Regions from separate parts of the Bradyrhizobium sp. SZCCHNS1022 genome, predicted to be linked through region 1. Evidence: riboswitches for the same ligand, from Rfam matches in the RefSeq annotation. Region 1 holds a riboswitch; the other holds the start of a gene.
What was found. A riboswitch is a leader RNA that binds a small molecule or an ion and turns the genes downstream of it on or off. The one in region 1 is predicted to bind cobalamin.
Positions count from the first base shown of each region.

Region 2: another riboswitch for cobalamin. It lies ahead of QX071_RS06695 (TonB-dependent receptor plug domain-containing protein); the one in region 1 lies ahead of QX071_RS30085 (HupE/UreJ family protein).

Region 1 covers NZ_JAUETT010000006.1:411,957-419,848, forward strand. Annotated here, with positions in the region: gene cobN (cobaltochelatase subunit CobN) at 1-2,740, opposite strand, end outside; gene cobW (cobalamin biosynthesis protein CobW) at 2,750-3,784, opposite strand; gene QX071_RS30080 (DUF1636 domain-containing protein) at 3,781-4,194, opposite strand; gene QX071_RS30085 (HupE/UreJ family protein) at 4,191-4,832, opposite strand; cobalamin riboswitch at 4,950-5,143, opposite strand; gene cobU (bifunctional adenosylcobinamide kinase/adenosylcobinamide-phosphate guanylyltransferase) at 5,182-5,718, shown strand; gene cobO (cob(I)yrinic acid a,c-diamide adenosyltransferase) at 5,742-6,350, shown strand; gene QX071_RS30100 (cobyric acid synthase) at 6,355-7,842, shown strand; gene cbiB (adenosylcobinamide-phosphate synthase CbiB) at 7,832-7,892, opposite strand, start outside.
Region 2 covers NZ_JAUETT010000001.1:1,483,391-1,491,282, forward strand. Annotated here, with positions in the region: gene minC (septum site-determining protein MinC) at 1-47, shown strand, start outside; gene minD (septum site-determining protein MinD) at 68-883, shown strand; gene minE (cell division topological specificity factor MinE) at 880-1,155, shown strand; gene QX071_RS06670 (thioesterase family protein) at 1,230-2,003, shown strand; gene QX071_RS06675 (hypothetical protein) at 2,134-2,790, shown strand; gene QX071_RS06680 (hypothetical protein) at 2,971-3,219, shown strand; gene QX071_RS06685 (hypothetical protein) at 3,345-4,037, shown strand; gene QX071_RS06690 (hypothetical protein) at 4,061-4,318, shown strand; cobalamin riboswitch at 4,407-4,625, shown strand; gene QX071_RS06695 (TonB-dependent receptor plug domain-containing protein) at 4,848-6,857, shown strand; gene QX071_RS06700 (hypothetical protein) at 6,953-7,531, shown strand; gene QX071_RS06705 (peptide ABC transporter substrate-binding protein) at 7,760-7,892, shown strand, end outside.

The DNA of each region.
Region 1 (7,892 bases):
CATAAGTCCCGGGGGCGCCGCCGAACACGCGCGTCAAGCTCTCGCCGCGACGCTTTGCGGCAGCGAGCGGATTGTCGGCATCGTCCTCCTCACGGGCGGCGACGGTCTGCACCGCGAGGTCGAACAGCGCGATCTGCGCTTCGAAGATATCGCGGAACAGGCCCGAGATGCGCAAGGTCACATCGATGCGTGGACGGTCGAGCGAGGCCAGCGGCAGCACATCGACGCCGATGACACGGTTGGAATTAAAATCCCAGCGCGGCCGCACGCCGAGATAAGCGAGCGCCTGCGCGAGATCGTCGCCGCCGGTGCGCAGCGAGGCGGAGGCCCAGAGATCGAGCACCAGGGTCCGCGGATACTCGCCGTGATCCTGCAGATAGCGGCGGATCACCTCATCGGCGGCGCGGGCACCGACCACGGCAGCGGTGCGGGTCGGGATCGCGCGCGGATCGATTGCGGTGAGATTGCGCCCAGTCGGCAGCACATCGAGCCTGCCGCGGCTCGGCGCTCCGGCCGGTCCAGCCCCGATGCGTCGGCCGTCTAATGCGGCGAGCAGCGCCGCACGTTCGGCCGCGGCGCTGGCGCGGATGCAGGCATCGATCCCGGCACGATCCTTCGCCTCGTTACGGGTACCGCCAGCAGCGGCGATAGCATCGCCGAGCAGTCCGATCGCAACATCATCCGGCGCACGACCGAACACGTGCAGCCGCTCACGAACCGAAAGCTCCTTGATGTCGCAGAGCTGCGCATCGAGCTTGGCGACGGCCTCCCGTCCGCCTGCGCCTTGTTTCAGGCCGCAATCCGCAGCGAGGCCGCTTGCCCAGGCGCGCGCGACGATCTCGTCCTCCAGAAGCTTCAGGCGACGCTTATCGAGCCCATCGGCCTCCGCATATTCCTCGACCAGCCCCTCGAGCTCGAGCAGCGGACCGTGCAAGCCTGCTTGCGACAGTGGCGGCGTCAGATGGCCGAGCGTCACCGCGCCAAGCCGGCGCTTGGCTTGCATGGCCTCGCCCGGATTGTTGACGATGAACGGATAGATCACCGGCAGCGGACCGAGCACGGCCTCCGGCCAGCAATTCTGCGACAAGGCGAGCGCCTTGCCCGGCAGCCATTCCAAGGTGCCGTGGGCGCCGAGATGCACCAGCGCGTCGATCTGCTCCACTTCGCGCAAATGCGCATAGAGCGCGACATAGGCATGACGCGGTGGCACCGTGGTGTCGTGATAACCCGCCTTGCGATCGACATGAGCGCCGCGATCCGGCTGTAGCAGGATCAGCAGATGTCCTGCACGCAGGGCCGGAAAGCGGAATGCGCCGTCAACAAAGGTCGGATCTGCCTCCGCTGCGCCCCAACTCGCCGCAAGCTCGCGCTGCAAATCGTCTGGCAAGGCCGCGAGATGGCTCTGATACGCAGCAAGAGGCACTGCGAGCTCCGACGCTTGACCTCTCAGCAGCGCCTCGATGTCAGCGGCAGTTGGGCTGGACGCACCGAGATCATAGCCCTGCTCGGCGAGCAGCTGCGCGATTTCGGTCGCGCTTTGCGCGGTGTCGAGGCCGACCGCATAGCCGCGACGACCGCCTCGCGCCGGATAATCCGACAGCATCAGCGTGAGGCGGCGGTTCGCCGCTGGCGTCGTCCGCAGGCGGCACCAGCGCGCTGCGAGCCGCGCGACGAAGGCGATGCGATCAGGCTGCGGTACATAACGGACCGCGCCGAATTCGAGCTGGTCATCGAACGGCGCCTCGCCCTTGAACGCGATGGTGCGCGCCAGCAGACGCCCATCCAGCTCCGGCAGCACCACGTTCATGGCGAGATCGGTCGGCGACAGACCGCGCGCGGACGAGGTCCAGGCATCCTCACTGCTTTGGGCCTGCACGATCTGCAGCACCGGCGCGACGGCGAGGTCAAGCACGGTGGTGCCGTCCTCACGCAGGGCCGAGAAGGCCGTGGCGTTAAGGACGACGCTTGGCCGTCGCGCCTTGATCAGCCGTTCCAATCCATCCGCAACGTCAGGATCTTTCAGGCTTGTCACCGCGACGGCGGCGGACGCAAGCCCTTCCCGCTCGAGCGCCGTCTGCAGAACTTCGATCGCCGCTGTATCGGCCGCGAGCAGGCTGGCGCGGTAGAACACGATCAGCGCGCATGGCTTCGTGTCACCCGCAACGCACAACTCCTCGACGGGAACGGCGCCACGCCCGGCCGCGAATCCAACGATAGAGCCAAGCGCAACCGGCTCCGCAAATGTGGCTTCACGCCCCAGCAGCGAATTCAGATAGCGCAGCGCCTCGCGCGCATTGGCGGTGCCGCCCTCGTGCAGGTAGCCATAGAGTCTCGAGGTGACGTCGAGCGGCAGCGTCGAGAGCGCATCGAGCCGCTCGTCGGCGCGGTCGTCGCCCGGCAGCACCGCCAGCAGAATGCCTCGGCTCCGGCACACATCAGCCAGGCGCTCCAGCCCGTAGCGCCAATAATCGAGCCCGCCGAGACAGCGCACGACGACGGCGCGCGCCGAAACGGCGACACGATCGATATAGAGGTCGACCGACATCGGATGCTTCAGCCGCTTCAGGCTGGCGAGACGCAAGCTCGGCAGTTCTGACGGCGATCCTCGCCACGCTTCGGCCAGTGCCGACAGGTCGCTGTCGGAGAACGACAGAACCACGACCTCGGCCGGCGACTGCGCGAGATCGACGGCCTGTTCGAGGTCGTCGAGCGCGGCACCTGATGTCGCCAGGAGATGCATCGGCCCTCGCTAGCCGGCAACCAGGTTCTTGATCGCGGCCACGTCGAGGCCGCGCTCGCCGATGAACACGAGCCGTCCACGCCGCTCCTCGCCGGCGCGCCAGGGCCGCTCGAATTGATGCTGGATGCGGTTGCCGACCGCCTGGATCAGGAGCCGCAGCGGCTTGCCTGCGACTTCCACGAAACCCTTCACCCGCAGCACATCGTGCGCACCGACAGCATCCGCGATGCGGGCCAGGAGCACGTCGGGCGAGGCCTGCGCCGGCACGTCGAGCACAAAGCTTTCGAAATCGTCGTGATCGTGCTCAGCCTCATTGTCGTGATGCGATGGCCGCGCGCCGAGGTCGCCTTCGGCCGCCGCACCCAGCCCGAGCAGCACGGAGGCCGACAGCTTGCCGTGCTCGGACGCGATCACCTTGACGGCACGCTGCACCTTAGCTGCGATCTCGGCAGCGACCGCCTGCCGCTCCGCATCCGTCATGAGATCGCTCTTGTTCACCACGATCAGATCGGCGCAGAGCAGCTGATCCTCGAACACCTCTTCGAGCGGATTGTCGTGATCGAGCGAGCCGTCCGCCGCGCGCTGCGCCGCCAGCGCCTCCGGATCATCGGCGAAGCGGCCGGCGATCACGGCCGGCCCGTCAACGACTGCAACGACTCCGTCAACGGTGACACGGGTTGCGATCTCCGGCCAATTGAACGCCTGCACCAGCGGCTTCGGCAGCGCGAGGCCGGAAGTCTCGATCACGATGTGCTCGGGCGGTTCGTTCTGATTGAGCAGGCTCTTCAGCGCGGGCACAAAGTCGTCGGCGACGGTGCAGCACAGGCAGCCGTTCGACAATTCGACGATGCGATCCTCCGGGCAATCCGGCACGCCGCAGCCTTTCAGGATATCGCCGTCGATCCCGACATCGCCGAACTCATTGACGATGATGGCGAGCCTGCGACCGTTCGCGGTCTCGATCAGGTTGCGCACCAGCGTGGTCTTGCCGGCGCCGAGGAAACCGGTGACGATCGTGCATGGCGTCTTTGCGAAGGATTTCATGGCAGCGAAGCCTCTTTGGATGAGCGCGACGGCAGCGGCGGCACGCGGGCGATCGTGTTTTTTCTCACGTATTCGGGACGCTCCCGCCACGGCGGCAGGCCGGCCTCGTGGACCTGATGCAGCCTGGCAAAAGCGAGCACATCATCGGCATGGACATCCGGATCGAGCGCTCCGACGATATAGGTCCACTTGCCAGGCGCAGTGACCGCAACCGTGCAGGCGCGACTGCAATTCGAGAGGCACTCGACCGGCACCACGGTGACATCGCGATGCTCGGCTGCGACCGCATGGATGGCCTCGAGTAGCCGCGCACCGGCACGCGGCTGCTCGCTGGACGCAGGCTCGGCGCTCTGCATCCGGCAGGTGACGCAGACGAACAACGTCGTCGCGCCCGGGTCTGTGCTGCTCATCCGGCCAGACCAGCCGCCATGGCGGCTGCCGCACCGCCCACCAGCGCAATCGCGGCGCCCGCGATCCGCAGCGCGAAAAGCGAGAAGGAAACGCCGCGCGCAGCAATCATCCGGGTGGCCAGGAACGCACCGGCGGCAATGACGCTCTGGATCACCAGCAGCCCGGCGAGATAGGCGCCCAGCGGCGCGCTTTCAGCACCAACGATCGATTCGCCCAGCGCGTAGCCATGCACTATCCCGGTCAACGCAAACAGGATCGCGACCGGCAGCACACCGAAGCCGGCGCGCAGCAGGATCAGCAGGCCGATTGCGGCCGTCGACAACCCGACGAGAAGCTCTGCGGCGGGAATATCAGCGCGGCCGACATGCAGCATCACGCCGGCGATCATAGCCGTGGTGAAGGCCAACACCGGCGCAAAGCCACGGCCGATCAGCGCAGCGACGATGCCCGCTCCCACAATCGCGGCGAAATGATCGAGCCCGATGACGGGGTGAGCAAGCCCGGAGAGCAGGCCTTGCGCCAAGGTCTGCGGCAGCTTGCCGCCCATCATATGGTGGGCCGATGCAGGATCGGCGAACAGTGCCACGACTGCGACTGCAAACGCGATGCGGGTTGGAAATCTGGTGGGAAATCTCATGGCCGTCTCCGTCGATGCCCGAACCTGTCAGGGTTCGTGCGATACGCTGCGCCCGACGGCATCCCAGACAGTTCCGGGATCAGAACCCTGCATCGCGACTCCCCGCGCGACGGGTCGGCCAACAGCAATGTCGACGGCAGGTCTCCTGGCTCTCGGGTCGCCGCGCGAGACCACCTTCCCGGTTTCCCAGTGGTTCAAAGGCCTCGCACTCACCGATTACAGTTGCGGGGGCAGCCGCGGCCTTGGGAGGAGATCCCGCACCGCGTTCCCTAAATCTCTCCTTTCGGAGAACCGTCATCTGTTAGATACGGGATCGAGCCAAAGCCCGTCAATCGGAAATCCTGCCGTCATGCCACCCGCCCCGCCTAGCCCTGCCCTGCCGCGCCTGACCCTGGTGCTCGGCGGCGCGCGCTCCGGCAAGAGCCGGTACGCGGAGGCGCTGATCACCGCCCTCCCTTCCCCCTGGATCTATCTCGCAACCGCGCAGGCGTTCGACAACGAGATGGCGTCGCGCATCGCCGAACACAAAGCGCGCCGCGCCGATGGATGGCGGACGATCGAGACACCTCTCGATCTTGCAGCTGCCGTGGCGGCGAACGGCGATTCTGCAACACCTGTTCTGGTCGATTGTCTCACGCTCTGGCTCAGCAATATCATGCTGAGCGGCCGCGACGTTGCCGTTGCTTGTCGTGAGCTCGCCGATGCATTAGCTGCCGCCAGGGGCCCAATCGTTGCCGTCTCCAACGAGGTCGGGCTCGGCATCGTGCCGGATAACGCGCTGGCCCGCGCGTTTCGCGATGCGCAGGGCCGCCTCAACCAGGATATTGCAACATCCGCGGATCGCGTGATCCTGATGGCGGCGGGCCTGCCGCTGACGTTGAAATAGCAGCGCATCGAGAGGAAACGAGAATGAGTGACCACAACGAGGATGCGCGCCACAAGGCCAAGATGGAGAACCGCAAAGCGATCCAGGACGCCGAGGTCGCATCGAAGACCGTTGAAAAAGGCCTGCTGATCGTCCACACCGGCAAGGGCAAGGGTAAGTCGACGGCTGCCTGGGGCTTGATGCTGCGCGCCCTCGGCCGCGGCTTCCGCATCGGCGTGGTGCAATTCGGCAAGGGCGCATGGCAAACCGGCGAGCGCAAGGCGATCGAAAAGTTCGGCGACCAGGTCACATGGCACACGCTCGGCGAAGGCTTTACCTGGGAGACTCAGGATCGTGCCCGCGACGTCGCCGCGGCCGAGCGCGCCTGGGCCAAGGCCAAGGAGCTCATGGCCGATCCCTCGATCCGGCTCCTGATTCTCGACGAGCTCAACATCGCGCTGCGCTATGATCACCTGCCGATCACTGATGTCGTCGAAACCTTGCGTGCGCGTCGCCCCGATCTGCATGTCGTCGTCACCGGCCGTAATGCCAAGCCCGAATTGATCGAAGCCGCCGATCTCGTCACAGAGATGAATCTGGTCAAGCATCACTTCACCGCCGGCGTGAAGGCGCAGGAAGGCATCGAGTTTTAACCGCATGGTCGCGCGCGCCATCATGTTCCAGGGCACCGGCTCCGACGTCGGCAAGTCGCTCATCGTTGCCGGGCTCGCGCGGGCGCTGACTTTGCGCGGCCTCAAAGTGGCGCCATTCAAGCCGCAGAACATGTCGAACAATGCGGCCGTGACCGCAGATGGCGGCGAGATCGGCCGCGCTCAGGCGCTGCAGGCGCGCGCGGCGAAGCGGCCGACCTCGGTACACATGAACCCGGTGCTGCTGAAGCCGCAGAGCGAGGTCGGATCGCAAGTCGTCGTGCAAGGCCGCGTGATCGGCAACGCCAAGGCATCGGCCTATCAGGCGATGAAACCACAACTGATGGGCGCGGTGCTCGACAGTCTTTCGCGCCTCGCCGACGACGCAGACGTTGTGCTGGTGGAAGGCGCTGGCTCGGCTTCCGAGATCAATCTTCGCGCCGGCGACATCGCCAATATGGGCTTTGCCCGTGCGACGGACCTGCCGGTGGTCCTGATCGGAGATATCGATCGCGGCGGCGTCATCGCGAGCCTGGTCGGGACCAAGGCCGTGCTGGCGGCGGAGGATGCTGCGCTCATCGCAGGCTTTCTCGTCAACAAGTTCCGCGGCGATCCGGCCCTGTTCGCGGCTGGAATGGCCGAGATCGCGGCGCGGACGAACTGGCAGGCGTTAGGGCTCGTGCCGTATTTCGCCGGCGCGCATCGCTTGCCGGCAGAGGATGCGCTGGGGCTTCCTTCGCGCGGGGCCTCACCTCCAAGCGGCCCGCCTAAGGTCGTCGTACTGGCCTACCCGCGGATTTCCAATTTCGATGAGTTCGATCCGCTACAGCTGGAAGACAGAATCGAATTGCAGTTTCTGCGTCCCGGGACCCCGATCCCCGGTGATGCCGCCGTCGTCATTCTGCCGGGCTCGAAAGCGACCATCGCCGATCTGACCGCGCTGCGGCAAACCGGCTGGGATATCGATCTTGCAGCTCACGTCCGGCGCCGCGGCCGTGTGCTCGGCATCTGCGGCGGCTATCAGATGCTCGGCCGGATCATCAGCGATCCTGATGGCCGCGAAGGTCAGGCCGGCGCGGTCCCCGGCCTCGGCCTGCTCGATGTGACGACCATTCTCACCTCGGACAAGGCGCTGCGTGAGGTCGGCGGTACGCTGCTGAGCGGCGGCGCATCCTTCCGCGGCTATGAAATGCACATCGGGCAGACCACCGGCCCCGATACGACGCAGCCATTTCTCAAGTTCGAGGACGGCCGCAGCGATGGCGCGGCCGTCGCAACCGGCCGCATCGCGGGATGCTATGTGCACGGGCTGTTCAGCGCCGACGGCTTGCGCAGCCAATGGCTGGCTGGCCTCGGCGCGGATTCAACGGTCTCGGACTACGAGGCCGAGGTCGAGACCACGCTGGATGAGCTGGCTGCGCATCTCGAACGACACGTTGATATCGATCGCATTCTGGAGCTGGCACGCACACCGACGCTGCCGGTCATTGGCTGACAGCGATCACCAGCCCGGCAATCACCAGACCTTGAATCATGCAGGCGGCC
Region 2 (7,892 bases), on a different contig from region 1:
AAGCGCGGCTGGAGGGCAACTCCATGAAAATCACGCCGTTGAACTGAACGACAGGAGACAATCAAAAATGGCAAAGGTGCTCGTTGTAACTTCGGGCAAGGGCGGCGTCGGCAAGACCACGACCACGGCCGCCATCGGGGCGGCGCTGGCGCAGGCCGGCCAGAAGGTCGTGGTGGTGGATTTCGATGTGGGCCTGCGCAATCTCGATCTCGTCATGGGCGCAGAGCGGCGCGTCGTGTTCGATCTGATCAACGTGGTGCAGGGCGTCGCCAAGCTGCCGCAGGCCTTGATCCGCGACAAGCGGCTGGAGAACCTGTGGCTGCTGCCCGCATCCCAGACCAAGGACAAGGACGCCCTGACCGAAGAGGGCGTGGGCCGCGTCATTGCGGAATTGCGCAAGATGTTCGACTGGGTGTTGTGCGACAGCCCCGCCGGCATCGAGCGCGGCGCCATGCTCGCGATGCGCTTTGCGGATGAAGCGATCATCGTCACCAATCCGGAAGTCTCCTCGGTGCGCGATTCCGATCGCATCATCGGAATGCTCGATTCCAAGACGGTGCGCGCCGAGCACGGCGAGCGGGTGGAGAAGCACATCCTGATCACGCGCTACGATCCGGCGCGTGCCGCGCGCGGCGAGATGCTCTCGATCGACGACGTGTTGGAGATCCTGGCCACGCCGCTGCTCGGCATCGTGCCGGAGAGCCAGGACGTGCTGCGCGCCTCCAATGTCGGCTGCCCGGTCACCTTGAACAGTCCGGCCAGCACGCCGGCGCGCGCCTATCTCGACGCCATGCGTCGGCTGCTGGGCGAGCATATCGAGATGATGGTGCCTGCCGAGCGCAAGGGCCTCATGAACCGGCTGTTGGGACGGAGGGCTGCATGAGCATGCTGCGGCTATTCTCCGGGCGCACGGCCTCCGCGCCGATCGCGCGGGAGCGGCTGCAGATCCTGCTCGCGCATGAGCGCAGCCTGCGCAGCCAGCCGGATCTGCTGATGCAACTGCGCGAGGAAATCCTCGCGGTGGTTTCGCGCCATGTGGTACTCGATCCCGACAAGGTCATCGTGCGGATGGATCGGGGAAAGCATGTCTCGACGCTCGAGGTCGACATCGAACTGCCCAATGGCGCCGATCGCGCCCTTGCCACCGCCGGCTGAGGCGCGGCGACGGCGTTTGCCCGCAACGAGACGCGCGAGCAGGGGCGCGCATTGCGGGGCGCGGTATTGAGTTGATGCAGCCGATTTTTCGTGTCGAGGACAATCGCGTCATCGTCAGTCCGGACGCGGCCGGTCCGTGGAATCCGAGCATGCAGCACGGCTCGCCGCCGGCGTCGCTCGTGGTCTGGGCCGCCGAGCGCATGCCGACCAAGGCGCCGATGCGCATCGCCCGTCTCACCATCGATCTGATGCGGCCGGTGCCGCTCTCCGAACTCACGATCGAGACCGAGGTGCTGCGCGAAGGCCGCAAGATCCAGCTCTGTGCGATCAGATTGCGCGCGGCCGGCGTGGTCGTTGCCGCCGCGACCGTGCTGAAGGTGCGGCAGGAATCCGTCCCGCTGCCGGGCGACATCGCCGATCTGCCGGTCGATTATCCGGCGCCCGATGCCTCGCGTCCGGAGCCGGTGGATTTTTCGTCAAGTCCGTTCGTCACGGGCATGTCGCTGCGCGCCGCGCGCGGCCGTTTCGGCGTGAAGGGCAAGGGTGCGATCTGGTATCGCGTCGATTGGCCGCTGGTCGACGGTCACGCGGTCTCACAAGCGATGCGCGCCGCGGTCGCTGCCGACTTCTGCAACGGCACCTCGCCGGCGCTGGATTTCAATCTCTATACGTTCCTCAATGCCGATCTCACGCTCAGCATGGCGCGCGAGCCGGTCGGCGACTGGATCCTGCTCGATGCCGACAGCTGGATCGGTCCGGACGGGACAGGGCTCGCGATGGCGCGGCTCGGCGATGCCAGGGGCTATTTTGGTCGCGTGGTGCAGAGCCTCGTGATCGAGAAGCGGTGAGGGCGGACGCTCTCTCTGCGCAATTCCTCGCCATCTTCCTCCTGTCATCTGCGCCCCCAACGCTCATTGGGCTTGGCCGGAACATCGCCGCCGTGAGGGCGTTGCCCGGCCAACCATAAGGAGCGGGATCATGCGCAACTCGACAGCCTATTTTGCGGGTGCGGGAACCGTCGCCATTGCGATCGCGGTGGGTCTCGGCGGCGGACTCGTGATCGCGGAGAAGATGAATCCGAAGACACCGCCGTTGGAATCCACCAAGCTGGAGCGACGCGCACCGGAGCCTTCGCCCTTGCCCAGCGCATCGCCGAGTTCCTATCTCGCTGCGACGCAGGCCGCGACGACGGCACCCATCGTGGTGACGCCGACCGCGGCGAAGGCCGCCGATCAGCCGCAGCCTGCTGCGGATCAGGGGACGCCACAGCCTGCGCCGTCGCCGGTGAACTCGGCGTCCAATGCGCCCGCCGCGCAGTCCTCCCCGTCGCCGTCGATCCCGCCAGCTCCGCAGCAGCAGGCGAAAGCGCCGGAGCAAGCGAAGGCCTCCGAAAACGCGATGGCCAAGGCGGACGATGCCGATCTGAAGTCGCACGACAGCCAACGCAAGCACAGCGATCGGCGCCATGCCGAACGGCACCAGCAATGGTCCGAGCGCCGGCATTGGACTCGGCGCCGCGAACCGGATCTGAGCGACGTCGAACAGGCGGTGCGGGAGGACAGCGCGCCGCGCGCCTATGTGGCGGAGCCGGTCGACATGCCGACGCCGCGCTTCAGCCTGTTTGGCGACGATTGAGCGCCGCGTCTGGGGGCAGGTCGCATCCTGCCCGGAAAACCGCGCATTCCCGCAGGACCCCAGATCCCATCCGGTTGCAACTTTAACGCGGCATTAACCATCCCAGGCCGACAATCCGTGCGTGGCGGTATCCCGTTCACCGCGGGAGACTCGCAAGGCTCGAATCACGAGGGATGCGCGATGGGCTTCGGGACGCTGATGGACAAGACGCCGGCGACGCTGGAGGAAATCAGGGTCCGCGTCGGTCACGCGCTGCAGCGGCACCCGCTATGCCGTGCCGTGCGCTTCGATATTGTCAGCGTTCCGCGCACCGCCCGCGGCGGCAACTGGACCATCAGCCTGCGTTCGGTGGAACCTGCGGCCTTGTGGGAAGCCTCCGATATCGTTGCCGATATTCAGGCGGCCTACGACCTGCACGCGGCTGCATAAGGGCGCCCTGAGAGCGCAATTGAGCCGGTCAGTGAGGCCCTCCGGCAACAATGGAAACCGAAAGCCTTAATTTGCTCCCAGTTTTCGGCAAAGTGCGGCGTACCGCCGGGGATACGGAGATGTGCGTGACGAAATCGATCACCCTTGTGGCCTTGGTGTGCGTGCTCGTGGCAGGGGCAGCTGCGACCAGCATCCTGTTCCGCGACAGCGTGCCGGCAGCCGGTATTGAGATGCCGGCCGTGGTGGCAAAGAGCCCTGTCTCCAACCGGCAGGCCAAGGGCGACCGCCTCACTGTCGCTCACTTTTCATCGCTGACCGAGGACACGCAACCGACCGCTGCGCCGAGCGAGCCGGTGCGCCAGGCCTTTGCCTATGCCGCCGCCGACGCTGAGATGCCGAAGCCGGCTACGCCAGCGCAGATCGCCGGCGCCATCGTGGCGTCCGCACAAGTTGCCGAGCCGGCCGCGCCGAGGCAGAAGCCCTTGGTGGCGCTGCGGCCCGAGGTGCAGAAGGCCTATGCCCTGCTCAGCGATGGCCAGATCGCCGGCATCAAGGAGCGGCTGAAGCTATCGCCCGATCAGGAATATTACTGGCCTGCGGTGGAGACCGCGCTGCGCGCGGTCGCCCGCAAGATCCACGCCACGCGTCAGGGCAATCCGAAACCCGGCAGCATGCCGATCGACCCGGATTCCGACGAGGTGCAGCAGCTGAAATCGGCGGCGATGCCGCTGCTCTGGCAGCTTCGCGACGACCAGAAGGACGAGGTGCGCAAGCTTGCGCGCATCATCGGTTTGGATAAGGTCGCCGCCGCGATCTAAACGCGGCCGACGACGAGGATTTGGTGTCCGACTACGACTCCTTACGCGATTTTCTGAAACAGCAGACGCTTCCCGAACTTGTGCTCAGCTTCGATCAGATCGAGGAGCTCATCGGCGCGAGCCTGCCGCGTGCGGCGCAGCGCGCCTCGTGGTGGGACAGCCTGCGCAGTCCGCAGGAGAGGATGCCGCAGCGTGAGGCTTGCCTGGACGCCGGCTATGTCGCCACCCGGCTGCCGGACGGCAAGAGCGTCCGCTTCAAGAAGATGAAGCGCGAGAGATAAGGCAGAGCGCCCCGCGGCTGCCGTTTTCGGACCTCTGCTGACCGTTCTGCGTCGCGCCGGGCCGGCATTGACACCGTCACGTCCCTCCTTCTATGTGCCTCCCGACGGTTCCCCTTCGCCGGGGATCAAAAGGGAATGCGGTGCCGGGAGATCTTCCGCGATGGAGATCGCCCGAAGGCCGCAGCTGCCCCCGCAACTGTAAGCGGCGAATCTCGCGTCAGATGCCACTGGGAATCTCGGTCCTGGGAAGGCGGCGCAAGGTGACGACCCGCGAGCCAGGAGACCTGCCGTCAGCCGTGGTCACACGCGAGGATGTCGGTCGGGGAGTACTGACATCGTTTCACCCGAGGCGCGTTGCCGCGTCCTGGCGTGAGACCTCGTTCGCGGTGACGTGCCACTGCCGTCCCGCCGAGGTCTTCGACCCATGTCTCCGCCATTCTTGTCTCAGCGTTGCATCCGTCTTCCTCTCATCGCCGCTGCGCGCTTGCGCGCCGGCCCCGTCGCGTCTCGTGTTGTCGCTGCCATCGTCATGGCCGGTCCGCTCGCCGCCGAAGCGCAGCAGTCGGCCTCACCCGATCTGCTGCCTCCGGTCGAGGTGGCGGCGCCCAAACCCAGACCTAAACCCAAGTCGCAGCCGAAGCGTGCGCGACCTTCAGCTTTCCATGCGCCAGCGGATGCGCGGACGCAGTCGCCTACGCCTGCAGCATCGACGTCCGCGAATGCCGTATCTGTCGCCGTCAGTCCGACCGGCATCGTGAGCCCGGCGGCCCAGGCGGCAAGCTCGATCAGCATCGTCACCGCCAAGGACATCCAGACTCAGCAATACCGGACCGTGCCCGACCTGCTGAGCACCATTCCCGGGTTGAATGTGGTCCAGGCCGGCGGTCCTGGCGGACAGGCCTCGGTGTTCGTGCGCGGCACCAATTCCAACCACACCAAAGTGCTGATCGACGGCATCGAGCTCGGCAATCCCGCCACACCGAACGGCGCCTTCGACTACGCGCATCTGCTCACCGCCGACATCCAGCAGCTCGAAGTGTTGCGCGGTCCGCAAAGCGGTCTCTATGGCTCGGATGCGATCGGGGGCGTGGTCTCGATCGTCACCCGCAAGGGCGAGGGTCCCGCCCGCGCCGTTGCGTCGGTTGAAGCGGGCTCGTTCAATACGTTCAACCAGACCGCGGGCGTCAGCGGATCGCAGGACAATTTCAACTACGCAGTCAACGTCGCGCACCTTCATGCCGGCGATGTGCCGGTGACGCCGTTGCAGCTGCTGCCGCCCGGACAGCAGGCGATCGGCAACAGCTACGACAACATGACGTATTCCTCGAAGCTCGGCCTTGCGCTGAACGACGAGTGGACCGTCAATTCGGTGGTCCGCTACACTGATGCGACTTTGTTGTTCACCGGCGACGGCGGCTTTCCCAGCGTGCCGAATGCCGCGCAGAGCCGGCACAATGTGCACCAGCTCGCAACGCGCCAGGAGGCGGTGTGGTCGCTGCCCGGCGGCCGCATCACCAATTATTTCGGCGTCAACTACACCAGTGATAGGAGCTCCGATCTCGCACCCGGAGATCTCTCCTCCACCGTGGGGCAAGGCGAACGGCTCAGATACGACTGGCACGCGGTCACCCGGATTGCGCCGGGAAACGACGTCATCGTCGGTGCGGAGCAGCAGGCTGAACGCCTGACCACGGCGGCGCTCTCGGCGGAAAACGGCAACAAAGCGGGCTTCATCGAACTGCAGTCGTCATTCGCCGAGCGATTTTTCCTGGTCGCGAATGTGCGCGATGATCTCAACGACGCATTCGGCTCGCATGCGACCTATCGGATCGCGCCGGCCGTGATCGTGCCGTTGACCGAGACCAAGCTGAAGGCAAGTTACGGCACCGGCTTCAAGGCGCCGACGCTCAGCCAGCTCTACCAGGATTTTCCGGCGTTCAATTTCTTCGGCAATCCCAACCTGCGGCCGGAGGAAAGCACTGGCTATGATCTCGGCTTCGAGCAGCCGCTGTTTGCCAGCCGCATCCGGTTCGGCACGACCTATTTCCACAACAGCATCACCAATCTGATCGCGACCAACGACACGTTCACCTCCTACGCCAATGTCGGCCTGGCCAGGACGGAGGGAACCGAGAGCTTTGTCGCGGCCGATGTCACCGGCCGGCTGGCGGTCCGCGCCGACTACACCTTCACCCGCGCGGTCGATGCGATTACCGGCCAGCAATTGCTGCGCAGGCCCAAGCAGAAGTGGAGCGCCACCGCGACCTGGCGGCCGGTCGATCCGCTCACCGTGTCGGCCACCGTGCTGCATGTCTCCGATTGGCGCGACGTGAGCCGTGACGGCTTGGTCTCCGGCCTGACCGCGCCGGGCTATACCATCGTCAATCTGCGCGGCGATTATGCGCTCAGCGACCAGGTGAAGCTGTTCGCGCGCGTCGATAATCTCTTCAACAGGCACTACCAGAACCCGACCGGTTTCCTGGCGCCGGGGCTCGGCGTGTTCGGTGGCATCCGGGTCGCCAGCTATGGCGTGCAATGAGGGTGTCTCCCGAGCGCGGCCGCTCCGAGGCGGATCGTGCGGCCTATCGCCATCCGACAGAAAAGTTTAGACTTAGCAACCGAAGGAGAATTGTCATGGCTCTTGATCGTCAGTTCCGCCCCGCGATGGGCATTTCGCTCGCATCGGTCGCGCCGCGATATCAGCCATTGTTCGCATTTGCTCTGCTGTCCGCCGCGAGTTGCCTCGCCAGTCTCGCGCTCGCCTGTGCGACGCCGTTCGCGGCGTTCGCCGTGGTGGCGGCTGCGATGCTGCCGCAGGGCTCGGCGCTCGCGGTGATCGCCGGCGCATGGCTCGTCAATCAGGGCATCGGCTTCTGCGCGCTGGGCTATCCGATCGACGCCACCACGTTGGCGTGGGGCTTTGCCATCGGCGCCGCCGCGCTGGCCGCAACCCTGCTCGCATCGGCGGCGTTGCGCGTCTTGCCGCGGCTTGTTCCAGCGCCGCTCGCGCTCACCGCCACGCTGCTCTGCGCCTATGCCGCTTATGAGTTCGTTCTGCTCGCCGCGACGCCGGTGCTCGGCGGCGCGGCGGCTTTCGAGCCCGCGATCGTGCTGCGCATCGGTCTCACCAGCATGGCATGGTTGATCGGATTGGTCGCGGTTTGCGAGGCCGTTCGCTTGCTGGGCTCGTTCCGCGCCGAGCGCGCCTTGTAATTGTGGTGCGGCCTGCCGGTAGTTCCATTTTCCGGTATCGCCCTGGAATGATCCTGCCGCAGCTGCGAAGCGAATCCCGCGGCAGGTCATCTAACGAAGGTCGAATCAAAGGTTGGCCCGGAATCTGCTTTGACAGTTGCTCCGAACGCTGATCCAATTTCACGCCGCTCCAGGCATCTGCATGGAGGCGTAACGTTTTCTTGGATGAGCATCAGCTGGAGCTGTTGAATGTACGAGCGCGACCTTCGAAACCAGATCACCGATGTCAAAGCCGGGCGCCTGTCCCGCCGAGAATTTGTGCAACGGATGATCGCCGTTGGGCTGAGCGCACCGATGGCCGGTGCGATGCTGGCCCATTCTG